2 regions of the Bacillus sp. LQ16 genome follow, and region 1 is predicted to be linked to the other one. Evidence: riboswitches for the same ligand, from Rfam matches in the RefSeq annotation. Region 1 holds a riboswitch; the other holds the start of a gene.
What was found. Region 1 has a riboswitch for magnesium ahead of mgtA (magnesium-translocating P-type ATPase). Riboswitches for the same ligand answer to the same signal wherever they lie in the genome.

Region 1 (7,643 bases):
ATGCATGGAATTGGTGAGAAAACAGCTGAAAAATTAAATGATATTCATATACAGACAATTGAACAGTTGGCAAAGGGAGACGAGCATATCATTCGCGCTAAAATTGGCAAGCACGGTGTTGATTTGCAAAGGCGTGCAAAAGGTATGGATGATAGGGAAGTGGATCCGAGTCAAATGGGACAGCATAAAAGTGTCGGTAACTCGATGACTTTTTCAAAGGATATGGATGAAGAGAAAGAATTACTTGATATGTTAGAACGTTTATCAAAGTCAGTGAGTAAAAGGTTACAAAAGCGAACCCTTGTCAGCTATAATATTCAAATTATGATTAAATACCATGATAGGCGAACAGTAACACGGAGTAAGCAATTGAAAAATGCGATTTGGGAAGAACGCGATATTTTTCAAGCAGCATCCCGTTTATGGAAGCAACATTGGGATGGTGATTCCGTTCGTTTACTAGGTGTTACAGCTACTGAAATAGAGTGGAAGACAGAATCGGTGAAACAATTAGATTTGTTTTCATTTGAAGAGGATGCAAAAAAAGAACCGCTACTTGCTGTCATTGATCAAATTAATGATAAGTATGGAACACCACTTTTACAACGAGGTAGTCAACTATTACGTAAGCAAGAGAAGTCGTTTCAACAAAAGTTAGAAAATAAATTTATGTAGAAGGTGTCATGAAGTAGTAAAAATCATGACACCTTTCCTATTTAACTCGCTTCTAAATCTAAAGAAGTCTTCCATCCAGCTCCAGTAACGCCAGATTCTAATAGCATTCTACTTACTATTTTTTCAATTAAGATAGCTGCATTTGTCTTGCAATGTAATGTAGCCTGTATACAAACTTTTTGATTAGAATCTACATCTTCACTATACAACTCTTTTAAACTGAGCCCTTCTGTACTTACCATATGCATAAGTAAAAAACGAATATGTGCTTCAGTTTCTTCTGAACAAGTAAGGGAAAGTAAGTAGTTCGTTTGTTCAGGTGATTCTTCTTTTGATTTTTTATTCATAAAAAGAGCAATTGGGCGAAGAAGTATATTTGCTAGTAACACGCCGGCTGCACCTAATATAGCTGCAACGAGGAAACCGGCGCCTGTAAGAGTACCGACAGCAGCTGCACACCATAAAGTAGCTGCCGTATTTAGCCCTCTAATACTAAAACCATCGCGGATAATAACGCCACCCCCTAAAAAACCAATGCCACTAACGACTTGAGCAGCAATGCGTGAGGGGCTAGCATCATGATCAAGCATGACGGATAATAAAACAAATATACAGGCACCAAGTGATACGAGAGCATTTGTCCGCAGCCCGGCCATTCGGTGTCTCCATTGCCTTTCCATTCCGATGCAAGCACCTACAATAATTGCGATAACTAATCTGAATACAATGTCGTACCATACCATCATGGTCACCTCCATATATAAGTATCTGTTATGTCTTTTAGAATGAGCGGGGAATACCCACTCATTCTTATTTTTACAACCAGCTATGAAACTTTTTAATATAAAGCTTTTTCAGGAATTGTGTTAAAAAAGCGTAGCCTAATAGTATTCCTACTAACCAAGGGAAGTAGCTAAGTGGCAATGCTTGTAAACCAACGGCTGCACCAAGTGGTGAGAATGGAATATAAATCCCGATTGCCATAATAAGAGCGGTTAATAAAACGACTGGTGTTGATGCAGCGCTTTGAATAAATGGAATCTTCTGTGTTCGTATCATGTGAACAATTAAAGTTTGTGTTAACAATCCAACCACAAACCAACCGGACTGGAATAATGATTGCTCGCTCGGTGTATTTGCGCCAAATACATTCCACATGACTACGTATGTGATAATATCAAATATGGAACTAATTGGGCCGATACAAATAATGAAGTTTCGTAAGTTTGCAGTATCCCATTTTCGTGGTTTTTCTAGAAACTCTTTATCCATTTTGTCCCATGGAATAGAAAGTTGTGAAATATCATAAAGTAAGTTTTGAATTAAAAGATGAATGGCAAGCATCGGTAAAAAAGGAATGAAAGCACTTGCTACTAACACGCTAAACACATTACCGAAGTTAGAGCTAGCTGTCATCTTAATATATTTTAAAATATTTCCGAATGTAGTACGTCCTTCTAAAATTCCGGCTTCTAATATAGTTAAACTTTTTTCGAGTAGAATAATATCAGAAGCTTCTTTCGCAATATCAGTAGCAGTATCAACAGATATTCCGACATCAGCTTCACGTAATGCTACAGCATCGTTAATGCCATCTCCCATGTAACCTACAGTGTGTCCGTTTCCTTGTAATGCGTGTATAATGCGAGATTTTTGCATTGGATTAAGCTTCGCAAATACAGTCGTTTCTTCAGCAAGTTTTGCTAATGCTTTATCTGGTAAAGAATCAATCTCGTAACCGAGGATTGGTTCGCCGATATCTAATCCAACTTCTTTACAAACTTTTCGTGTAACAATTTCGTTATCGCCAGTTAAAATTTTTACTTGTACACCATGCTTTTGTAATGCTTGAATTGCAGCTGCTGCAGATGGTTTCGGTGGATCTAAAAAGCCGATATATCCAGCGAGAATCATATCAGTTTCGTCTTTTACTGCGTACTCTTTATCATTTATGTTTCTATCTTTTTTATAAGCCACAGCAATAACCCGCATACCTTCACTATTCAATGTCTCGCTTAGTTTTTTGACATTTGAGCGTATTTCCTCAGTGAGTGTAACGATTTTTTTATCCACTTCAGTGTAGTTGCAAATTGATAAAATTTCTTCTACGGCACCTTTACAAACCATTGTATGTTTACCTGAAATATCTTTTACGATGACTGACATACGCCGGCGGGCGAAATCAAATGGAATTTCATCTAGCTTTTGAAAAGCTGATGGGTCAAATGTATTGTTTTCCTCTGTATGCTTAATAACAGCTTTATCTATTAAGTTTTTCAATCCAGTTTGATAGAAACTATTTAAATAGGCAAATTGCAAGACGCGATTGCATTTATTTCCATTAGGATCTAAGTGACGAACAAGGATAACGTTATCTTCTGTTAAAGTTCCGGTTTTATCTGTACAAAGAATATTCATAGCACCTAAGTTTTGAATAGAATTTAGTTGCTTCACAATTACTTTTTGTTTAGACATGTTAACGGCACCTTTAGCTAAATTAGCAGTTACAATCATTGGCAACATTTCAGGTGTAAGGCCAACAGCCACGGCAATAGCGAAGAAGAAAGCTTCTTGCCAATCTCCTTTTGTGAATCCGTTAATGAGAAGGACAATAGGCGCCATAATAAGCATGAATGTAATTAAGAGCCAGCTTACTTTGTTTACACCTTTATCAAAGCTTGTTTCTACCCGCTTTCCGATTACCTTATTTGCTAAAGAGCCGAAATACGTATCAGTACTTGTTGAGATGACAACAGCTTTTGCGCTACCACTTACAATATTTGTTCCCATGAAGCAAAGGTTTTCCATATCGAGTGGATTGTAATTTTTTTTCATGTTTTTCGGTAAGATATGCTTATTTTCTGTATGGTAGCAGTTTTCGTATTTTTCTACAGGAAGTGCTTCCCCTGTTAAAGAAGATTGATTAACAAATAAATCTTTAGCGGATACAATACGCACATCGGCTGGAACGATATCACCTGCTGAAAGGGAAATAATATCGCCAGGTACAAGTTCCTCAATTGGAATTTCTGTTGTGTAATTTCGATTTAAATTCGTTACATTTTTTATTTCATGTACAAATCCATTTATTCTAAATACGCTCGCAGTTGTTCGAACCATAGCTTTTAATTTATCGGCAGCTTTTTGAGAACGAAATTCTTGGGAAAACCGAATCGTTGCACTAAGTAGGACCATTACAGATACGACAATTGTTCCTTGCATATCATCCGTGAAAAAGGAGAGTGCTCCAAGAGCTAATAAAACGAAAATAAATGGATTTTTAAATGCTAACAGAAGCTGAATGTACCACGGTGCCATTTTATTATGAGCTATTTCGTTCGGGCCATATAAAGAAAGTCTACGAGACGCTTCTTGTTTAGATAATCCATCTTGAGATGTTTCTAAAAGTTTTAACGCAGAGCTTATATCTTGTGTTGCAACCTCCACTAATAATTCGTTATTTGTTTTCATGCTATCTTGCTCATAAGCATGCTTTGTTTCTTGTCTTTGTAAATTAAACATCGGTAGTTCCTCCTCTGTCATGAAGGAGGAAACAATCTGTTACCTAACTATTTGAAATGGTGAGGAACAGTTTCTTTCCTACCTACATGATGAAATATGAATGTAAAACGTATGGGTATCTGGGCCGAATCATCAATTGCCAACTGTTCCTCACCTCCGTACAATTTAGTAGTTTCTGAATATGCTATGTTTGTTTCATAGTAAGGTGCATATAGACGTAAAAAGACCTTTACTCAAAACGAGTAAAGGTCTGAATTCGCAGTTAAAAGAGTCCACAACAAAGACTGCTAGTAGACATAAATAAAAACAGTTTTTGTGTATGACAAAATACATGCACCTCTCCCTCGTTGAGTTTTAGCACTGTATAGCATAGGTACTGAAACCAGCTACGTTAAAAAAGGCCTTCATTCCGACCTTTCCTGTTGACCCATTGGCGTCTCTCGACATTTTTGGGCAGCAGCGTTTCTCTATACAGGAGCCTCACCTAACAGAGACCATATTCAATTACATGTTGAATGTTAGCACTGTAAAATCGTAGTGTCAATATCTTTTTTATCTGTGTTTTTAAAATATTAAATGGATTTATAATAGATATATGGGATGAAATGCATGATATTAATTATAAATAATGTGGAAAATAAATATTTTTATAAAAGGGGAATTTGTAATGGTACCACAAAATTTTATTATAAATATTGAGAATCAAAAGTGGTTGTTTAATGAGCAGGAAGATTTATGTTCTCACGGGGAATTTTATTTAAATGTGGATGGAACGATTATTACACAAACAGGTATGGATGAGGAATGGGGAATAAGTGAATCAGCTTTAGCTCTGTTACGAACTTTAGATAAAGAATATATTTGTGATATTGAAAATGAAGAGGGGCTTATTTTGCACGGATGTGGCACTATGCTCATGTTAGGATGCCCAATTTTAATTCATTGGACTATAAACCATATAGGTGAAAATGTGGTTTTAAAGGATTTTGTCAAAGTTATTTCTACTGATCAAAAGGCTATATACTATGAAGGGCTTCATATAGAAGTAAATGAAAATGAATATAGAAAACAAATTGTTTCTTTTGCGCTACAAGCAAAAGAATTATTCAATAAATCAAGTGAAAAGATAATTTTAGATGAGTTTGATCAAAGTATGTATACAGACTTTTGGACGGAATATAATCATTTGCTAAATAAGTATAAATAAAAAAGCACTGTAACCAGTGCTTTTTTATTATAGATTACGAGATGGTAGGGTTTTCAAAAATAACAATCTCTGAACTGTTTGTAGTTGAAACGCGTTGGGCGTAATATGTTAAAGCTGAAGAAATATATGCTGGTAACGTATCATTTGTATGTGATGTTGTATATTCATGGATTAATTCCTTTAAAGTTGTCCATTCTAATTGTGCTGGGTGATCAGACACGAAAGAACTTACCCAGCGATCAAATGAAGATGAAAAATCAGTTTGTAAACGAAATACTTCTTTCATAATAAAACGCTCCCTTAAAATGTAGTATAATCATTTTAACACAAAACACGAACGATTGCTAAATTTTTTAAGTATAATGTTCGTGTTATATAGTTGTCTAGATGATTGGTTATGTAAATTCAATTTGCCATTTGAAATAACATTCCGTAAGATGAGAGATAGAGTATATTTAGAGCTGGAGGAAAGAAAGTGGAATTTGTATTTTTAGGAACTGGTGCAGGTGTTCCTTCAAAAGGAAGGAACGTTTCAGCAATTGCTTTACAATTGTTAGAAGAACGAGGACAAACTTGGTTATTTGATTGTGGCGAGGCCACGCAACATCAAATATTACATACATCTGTACGTCCGCGCCGCATTGAAAAAATATTTATTACGCATTTACATGGCGATCATATTTTTGGATTGCCTGGTTTATTAGGTAGCCGTTCATTTCAAGGAGGAACTACGCCTTTAACGGTGTATGGACCGAAAGGAATTAAACAATTTATTGAAGTGGCATTATCGGTAAGTACGACACATGTGAAATATCCACTTGAAGTTGTGGAGATAACAGAAGAAGGTACCGTATTTGAAGATAATGAATTTTATGTAGAAACGAAAAGATTGTCACACGGTATAGAATGTTTTGGATATCGTATTGTAGAGAAAGATATACAAGGTGCTCTTTTAGTTGATAAGTTGCTTGAGATGGGTGTGAAACCAGGTCCAATCTTTAAACGTTTAAAGGATGGAGAAGTAGTTGAATTAGAGGATGGCACGATATTAAATGGAAATGAGTTTATCGGCCCACCTCAAAAAGGAAGAATTATTACTATCTTAGGTGATACGCGATATTGCGAAGCAAGTAGGGAGCTTGCGCAAGATGCAGATGTACTTGTCCATGAAGCGACTTTCGCAGCAGAAGATGAGCAACAAGCGCATGATTATTTTCATTCCACATCTAAGCAAGCTGCGAGCATTGCACTTCAGGCAAATGCGAAGCGATTAATCTTAACTCACATTAGTTCTCGCTATCAAGGAGATACATATAAGGAATTATTGAAAGAGGCAAGAGAGTTGTTTTCTAATACAGAAATAGCGACAGATTTGAAATCATTCCCAGTAGAAAAATAATAATTTTGTAAAAAATGGTAACGGTGGGTTGCCATTTTTTTATGTCTAAAAAAATTTAAAAATAAAACTGTTATTATTTTATACTTATACTTGGATGATACAGAAAATTAGAATGGTTTGAATATATACGATAAAAATACGAAATAATGATTATTTAGAAAAACTGTTATATAAGTCAGATGACATACAAGTGATACAAATAGCAGGAATGGACTTTTATTCAGAACTTTTAAAATTCAACAAAAGTAAGCGTTTTATAAAAAACAAGCTATAATGAGGGCAGATTATAATTTATGATAAGTCACATGCTTTTTAGTTATTATCGTAACAAGTGAAGTTGACTAAACCATGAGAGAGTAACATGAGAATTATAATAGGAAAGATATCGCTTGTTTATGCTATCCTTGCAATGGCTTCTGTGTTAAACTTTGGATTGCTACCAGACTTTATTGTGGATTATCTTATATCATTTTTTAATGAAAATAATGCTAAGATTCTTATGTATTATTATAACTGGTATTATTTCAGGTTATATTGGATTACTTTTATTTAAAAATTATCCAATTCATACAGCAGAACAAATTCGTGGTACAACTGGAAAAGCGACAGATGTAGCAGGTTAATAGAATAGTAGAATAAATTTTTGCATAGAGGTTTAGGGGGAGTTATGATGAAGTATCGCTCAGTATTTGATATTATCGGTCCAGTTATGATTGGACCATCAAGTTCACATACAGCAGGCGCGGCAAGAATGGGGCAAGTTGCTCGCCAGCTGTTTCGTCATGAACCAGAAAGAGTAAGCATTTCGTTATATGGATCATTTGCAAAGACGTATCGAGG
Region 2 (7,643 bases), 2.4 Mb from region 1:
GGAAGTTCAATATTTAAATGTAGCTAACATGCCATCTTTTTAAGAAGGAAGTTACAAACATTTGTGAGAGCATCCACCTGTGAGAGCAGGTTTATGGACATCTAGAGAGAACGGCATATGTGGGGCTATATAAAAACCTTACGTTTTATACGTAAGGTTTTTTTGTTGCATAGATATATCAATATTATCTTGATTCACCTGTGAAGTTTCCGTAATAAATGTAGCACTTTCTGTCTTCATCAATCTCTCTTGAATCCAAGGAGAATTCCATAGACATGCCGTCTCGCTGAATATATATAATATCTGAATGAAGAGATGGTAAAATTTCTTCGTAGTTCCATACATCTTGACTATCTACTAAGCTTGAACTCGTTTCACTTAGTTCTCTAATTTCAAAACCGATGTGGGAGTATGTAGGGTCTGAAGGGTCATTGGCGAAAACTTCTTTTTGAATATAAATAACTGCTGTTCCGTCTGGATCAACCGAAGTTGCAGTAACAACATAAGTATTTTTCTCTTTAATAAAATATTCACAAGTCATGCGTGCGATAATTTCAGAATTAGAAATATTGGCGTAGTTCCATAAAGCAGGATACCCTTTCGTTTCATCATTAAGTCGATATTCTAAGCGCATTTAATCCCTCTTCTTCCTTTTTCTTCTACTTTATCATGCCATCCTATATAATAGGAATAGAATTTAAAAAGGGGAGTGCGAAGGTGACAAAAACGAAATGGCTAGTAGGTGGTGTCGTAACGTCTTTAATGACTGGCACTTTATTTGGCTGCGCACAAGATCTTCCCCCAAAACCGAATGATAATAGTTGTTCTGATTGGGATTGGGATGATGAACTTGGGGTATGGCAGTGTGATGATAGTAGTTCAGGTTATCGTGGGCATTATTTCTATGGTGGGCGATACTATCAAAATAAATCCACTTTTAAAAATTCATCGGCGTTTAAATCGTATCAATCGTCTGCTGAATTTAAAGGTGGAATTGGAAGCGGTTCAAAGGGAGGATTTGGGGGCTAAAATATGTCGCAATACATAAGGGATCGAAAAGAATTTTATTTAAAATATCCGAATTTTTGGTCGGATTTATATGAATGTGAGTATAGTTTGTTTCATGTTTTTTCTATAACAAATCAGACTTTGGACCAATTACACTTAGCGACTGAACGAATGGGGAAAATATTTTTTAAGACTGCTAGACTGCTGCGTAATTTAAGTGACGAACAGCTTCTAGATCTTGGCTTTCCATCCGCGAGTTTATCATTCATTAGAATGAAAGGGCTTTATCCTGAATCTGTAATTTCGCGATTTGATTTTGCTGTAACAGAGGATAATAAAATCAAAATGCTTGAGTTTAATAGTGATACACCAACTTTTATTGTGGAATGTTTTCAAATGAATGGGAAAGTATGTGAAAATCTAGGCTATGATGATCCAAACTCGGATCAAGAACGATTGCTATCTTCTGGTGTAACGAAAGCAGTAATGGAAGCGACAAAGGGATTAGATAATCCAAATGTTGTTTTTACAGCACATCATGAACATATCGAGGATTGGAATACCACTATGTATTTAAGTCAGCTATGCCATGTTGAAAATAAAGTATTGCCAATGTCAGAACTTAGAATTACAAAGGATGCTCTAGTCGATAAAGATGGGGCGAAGATTGATGTTTTATATCGCCAAACATATCCGATAGAAGATTTAATTGAGGATCAAGATCCTGAAACAGGAGATTTGGTAGGTGTGGAACTGTTACAACTTGTAAAAACCGGAAAGCTTTTTATAATAAATCCTTTGTCAGCATTTTTACTTCAGCCAAAATCAATTCAGTGTCTTATTTGGGGGTTAGCAGAAGAAGAGGTCTTTTATACAAATGAGGAACAACAGTGGATTAAAGAATATATGTTACCTACATATTTAGAACCAGATTTATTTTTAGGAAAAGGTTCTTTCGTTCAAAAACCTTCATTTGGGAGAGAAGGAGATACAATTACGATTCGCGATAAAGACGAAAATATTATGCTTCAAAATGCACACGAAACGTATAAAGCGTCACTGCCGATATTTCAAAAGTATACCGAACTGCCAGTCGTATCCTTGGAAACAGAAAAAGGGATCGAGAAACTGTCATATGTGTTTGGTTCGTTTTTAATTGCTGGAAAAGCGAGTAGTATCGGTATTCGTGCGGGAGAAAAGATTACAGGAAATGAATCGTACTATTTACCGGTAGGTATAAAAAGGAGGGGAAAAAATGATTAATTTTTTATTATATTTAGCAGTAACACTCGGCCTTTTATGTATAGGTCTGTTCTTAATGGAAGTGACAACGAAAGTAAAGGAATTTAAGTTAATGGCTCAAGGAAATAAGGCGGTAAGCTATGTGCTTGGAGGAAGATTACTTGGGTTAGCTGTTGTTTTATATTCGACAGCAGCTAATTCAATTTCACTTCTTGATATGATTTCGTGGGGAGCAGTTGGGATTTTGGCTCAAATTATCGTCTTTTATTTAGCTGAGTGGCTTACACCACGCTTTAATATAAACAAAAGTCTCGAAGAAGATAATCAAGCAGTCGGTCTTTTTCTTATGTTTTTATCGCTTTCGATTGGGATTGTAATCGCTGGTTGTATAACTTATTAAAAACTTTACGTTTAAACGTAAAGTTTTTTATTTTATCCCGCTATTTGCCGGGCAGCCCGATTGGTGAGGGCTAATAATCAGTGGGGGATGAACAAAACCCCCACTGATTAAAGTTTCACTTTATATACGTTAGTTTGCCATACCTTTTGAAAAAATTGTAGGCTACTGTTGACATCTATTTTAAATAAGAGTAACATTTTCAATGTAATGAAAATAAGTCTCTGTTAGGTGAGGCTCCTGTATAGAGAAATGCTACTGCCCAAAAATGTCGAGAGACGCCAATGGGTCAACAGGAATGATCGAATTAAGGTTTTTCTTAACGTAGCTGGTAATGTACCTATGCTATACAGTGCTAAAACTCGGCGAGGGAGAGGTCCGTAGATTTCTAATTATATTAGAAATCGTTTATTTGTGTATGTAATGGCCACTACTCTCTTAAGGGTAGGGGTCTTTTTTGTTACCAAGCTATGAGTAATTTCATAGTATAAACTATAAAATTAAACGAGGAGGTGAGGAGCATGTCAAATTCTGACTCGGTTCCGTTACCCATATACTTCAAATCAAAAATATATGATGTAGGCAGGAAACGATTTGTTCCTCCCTCTATATTTATCACAATGTAGCGTTTATAAAGCGCTAGACACTTTCACAGAAAAGTGGATAAATTGAGAAACAAAGCGTTTCTTCCTATGTTGTAAAGGAGGAGACGATAATATGTTATATGCAAACAAAACTGTGGGTAACACGTCATATAAACTAAATAAAAAATCAATAAAAGAACAAACAATGCTCCAAAAAAATAAAGATTTATTAATTGAAATTGCAACAAGAGATGTAAAATCTGTATTTGCATATTTTAAAACAACAAGAGACGGACTATCAATGAAAGAGGCGCAAAAACGTATTCAAGTATATGGCCGAAATGAACTAACTTCAAAAAGAGCAATTCTTGCAGAAGTAATGATGAAGCTTGGTGGCATGATTCCAGGTTTTTCAAAACAACGTGTGTGTGATGAATTACAACGTGAAACGATTACTGTATCTAGAGTAGAATGTTCTAGTAGTACAGGGCTAAATAGTGAACTGAAAATGATGGAGATACCAGTGCAAGAACTTGTACCTGGAGATATGATTTTTCTTTCGGCTGGAGATGCTGTGCCAGCTGATGTACGTATTATTTATGCAGATGATTTATTAGTGAATGAGTCTGTGTTAACGGGAAACGAAGCGAGTATAGAGAAGTTTGAAAGCTGCTATCACCTTGAACGTAAACGATTTATTCCATTAAAACGGATGAAAGATTATAATCCACTTGAGCTTGAAAATGTATGTTTTAAAGGTTCACATATCGTTAGTGGAAGTGCAAAGGCTGTAGTTGTTTCTACTGGAAAAAATACGTATTCAGGCATATTGCATACTTGTTGTAGTAGAACGTCTTAATGTGTTAATGGTGCTAAATATACAAAAACAATGTATAATAGACAAAGTTGAGCAAAAACGTAGAATGGTAATCTATTTATATAACCTTACGTGATAACGTGAGGTTATTATTTTTTTAATAGGAGAGGAATTATGAAAAAAGTATTATTAGTTGATGGTATGGCACTATTATTTCGTGCTTTTTACGCAACAAGTGTCTACGGACAATTTATGAAACGACAAGATGGAACCCCTACGAATGGGATTCATGGTTATATGAAACACTTGTTAACAGCTACGCAAGCGATTGAACCAACACATATCGTTACATGCTGGGATATGGGAAGTACGACATTTAGAACAGAATCGTTCTCGAATTATAAAGCAAATCGTGCAGCGCCACCAGAAGAATTAATTCCTCAATTTGATTTAGTGCAAGAAATGACTGCGAAATTATCCATTCCAGTTATCGGTATGAAAGGCTACGAAGCGGACGATTGTATCGGTACGCTTGCAAAACAATACTGCAATGAAGCTGAAGTTTATATTTTAACTGGTGATACAGATTTACTTCAACTTGTTGATAAGAACGTTACGGTTATGCTTCTGCGTAAAGGAATTGGAAATTACGAATATTACACACCGGAGAAAATCATGGAAGAAAAAGGTGTAGAGCCGTGGCAAATCGTCCATGCAAAAGCTTTCATGGGAGATACAAGTGATAATTATCCAGGTGTAAAAGGTATCGGTGAAAAAACAGCGTATAAGCTTATTCAAGAGCACGGAACAGTATCCGCTGTACTAGAAAATGTAGAATCATTAACAAAAGCGCAGCGTACGAAGATTGAAAGTGATTTAGAGAACTTAAATATTTCGTTGCAATTAGCACAAATTCACTGTGAAGTTCCAATTTCATGTTTACTAGAAGAGGGATTACACACAATGGATGAAGAAAAACTTAGATTTGTTTGTGAAGAAATGAATTGGGGAAGACCTGAAATATTAATAAATATGCTATAAATAGTTTGGAAAGAGGGATGTTGCATAAGTCGAAATTTGACTTGGTGACACCTTCTTTTTGTTTTTGTAAACAGTATTATAGTAAATAAAATTATGTCGAACTCAATTTTAAATATATAAATGTTTCGACAAGATATAATGATAAAAGTTGATGGGAATAGTAATTTTTATAATGAAGTGAATTAATTTCAACATAGTTTTAGAGAGTCTTTTTTTCGTGTTCACAAAGTTGTCAGAAAATAAACGGAATTTTCATATGAAGTTCAAATAGAATTCACAACAATCAATTATTATAAGGACACACAGATAATTCTTTATCTTTTATATAAACCATCCCCCAAGGAGGACAATGAAAATGAGAAAAAAAGTGAGAAAATCTTTTAAACAATTATTAATTGAAAATAAACAATCACTATTAAATAATAAAGAAAATATGAAAGAAATTGAAGAGAGAATTGAGAAACGACATGTAGCATATAGTGGTGCCAGTAATTAAATAAAATAAAAAAGATAGCCTATGTAGGCTATCTTTTTTATTTTATATTGAAAAAACGCTATTCATCTCTTTAATTTTGTAAATATGCAAGAAATTTTTATAGTGTTTTTCTATCAATATTACTCATTTTTCGAGGTTGAAATTGGTATATACCAATTTTTGAGATTCGCTATTCATAATATTACAAAAAATGTTACAATACACTCAAATTTATACTATAAAATCATTTTAATATGAAAAATTGGAATGAAAAGAAAGGAGAGGAATATGAATAAAGATGTCGCTTTGAAATGATTATTATCATTTCATTAGGAGTTGATGTAAAAAGATGAAGAGATACGAAGAATTGGATTCTATAAGAGGGATTTCTTCATTAATAGTAATGATCGGTCATCATTTAATGATTTTTTCAGCATTTCAAAATTACAGTTATGAAGATAATAAACCATTTGTTGTGTATCTATTAAAAGAAACGCCTGCTCGTCTTATTTTTAGTAGTGGTAACGAATCTGTTATTATCTTTTTTGTTTTGAGCGGATTTGTTTTGTATGAATCTATTCAAAAAACCTATAGTAGCTATGGGTCATACCTTTTAAAACGTATATGCAGAATATATATTCCCTATATTGTGGCAATAATTATAGCTATTATATGCCAGGCTACAATTAGTGAATATGGTATTTCTTATTTAAGTGAATGGTTTAATCGCTCATGGACGATTGAAAGTTCTCCAAGCTTAATAGCGCAACATATTTTATTGGTTGGGAAATATAATACAGATGCATATAATGGTGTGATTTGGTCACTTGTCCATGAAATGCGAATATCAATAATTTTTCCGTTAATTTTGATGATTTGTTTACGAAAAACGTTAAGGTGTTCATTACTATTATTGTTTAGTTTTAGTATATGTTCTGTCGTAATATTATTTTTGTTTCGCTCGGGCTTAACATTAACAAGCTATGCATTAACGTTGCATTATACGGTGCTGTTTTTATTGGGGGCACTAGTTGCGAAGTATAAAAATAATTTAATAGTTTTTTATAGTAATTGTACTAAAAACACGAAAATTGCATGGTTTTTATTTGCGATTTTACTTTTTATGTATGAAGGACTTATTGGAGAAATTAAAGTACTCAATAATTTTATATTTCGAGACTACGTAGTGGCGATAAGTGCAAGTCTATTTGTCATATTAAGTTTGTCAATATCAACTTTGTCATCCTTGCTACGCAATAAATACTTGTTATATTTGGGGAAGATTTCTTACAGTCTTTATTTATACCATATTATATCGTTGTTTTCCCTTATATACATGTTCCATGAAATATTACCGTTGCCTATTATTTTAATTTTTTCACTTATATTTTCGTTTATACTTGCAATACTTTCGTATATATATGTAGAAAAATTTGCATTCAGAGTCGGAAAGTATGTAACAAAACAAGTGGATAGAAAGAAGAGAGGGGTATCTGTAAAGAGTGACTTGCAGGATGTTATTCAGAAAAGGGCGGTGAAATAATTGAAGCAAGAAATGAGTATAAAAGATTTTCAACAATTATTGAAAAGAAGATTCGTAACGATTATTTTAACGATGTGTTGTTTAACCGCTTCTTTAGTTCTTATCTCTATGTATGTTTTAAAGCCGTCATATCAATATTCAACGCAAATTCTTGTTGGGAATTTAGATGAGTTTAATAAGGAAAATTCAACAAATAAAACACAAGAAAATAAGCAACTAGTAACATCGTATGTTGATATTTTAAAAAGCCCATTAATTATTTCAACAGTCAAAAAAACTTTGAAATTAGAGCAATCAAGTTATGAATTAGCACAAAAAATCTCGGTAGTGAATACGGACAATTCACAAATTGTAACTGTTACAGTAAAAGATTCCAATCCGAAAGTCGTGAAAGACATTGTAAAGACATTGGCAGAGCAATCACAACAAAGTTTTCAACAGTACACAAATGTACAAGGTGTGAAAGTGTTGACTGATCCTGAGTTACAGGAACAGGCTGAAAAATTGTTTCCGAAATTTCAACTGATCATTCCTAT

Region 2: linked by a shared signal. The riboswitch ahead of AC3EMB_RS08305 (P-type ATPase actuator domain-containing protein) and the one ahead of mgtA (magnesium-translocating P-type ATPase) in region 1 are both predicted to bind magnesium.

Annotation. Positions count from the first base shown of each region.
Region 1 is NZ_CM173491.1:4,046,124-4,053,766, reverse strand. Features, by position in the region: gene AC3EMB_RS20320 (DNA polymerase IV) at 1-675, shown strand, start outside; gene AC3EMB_RS20315 (MgtC/SapB family protein) at 717-1,418, opposite strand; gene mgtA (magnesium-translocating P-type ATPase) at 1,492-4,197, opposite strand; M-box (ykoK) riboswitch at 4,529-4,696, opposite strand; gene AC3EMB_RS20305 (hypothetical protein) at 4,865-5,404, shown strand; gene AC3EMB_RS20300 (DUF3932 family protein) at 5,439-5,690, opposite strand; gene rnz (ribonuclease Z) at 5,880-6,803, shown strand; gene AC3EMB_RS20290 (hypothetical protein) at 7,289-7,426, shown strand; gene sdaAB (L-serine ammonia-lyase, iron-sulfur-dependent subunit beta) at 7,474-7,643, shown strand, end outside.
Region 2 is NZ_CM173491.1:1,621,721-1,629,363, forward strand. Features, by position in the region: RNA gene ssrS (6S RNA) at 1-130, shown strand, start outside; gene AC3EMB_RS08285 (hypothetical protein) at 185-634, opposite strand; gene AC3EMB_RS08290 (hypothetical protein) at 718-1,029, shown strand; gene AC3EMB_RS08295 (glutathionylspermidine synthase family protein) at 1,033-2,271, shown strand; gene AC3EMB_RS08300 (DUF350 domain-containing protein) at 2,264-2,650, shown strand; M-box (ykoK) riboswitch at 2,864-3,029, shown strand; gene AC3EMB_RS08305 (P-type ATPase actuator domain-containing protein) at 3,365-4,090, shown strand; gene AC3EMB_RS08310 (5'-3' exonuclease) at 4,223-5,089, shown strand; gene AC3EMB_RS08315 (FbpB family small basic protein) at 5,445-5,585, shown strand; gene AC3EMB_RS08320 (acyltransferase family protein) at 5,914-7,107, shown strand; gene AC3EMB_RS08325 (YveK family protein) at 7,108-7,643, shown strand, end outside.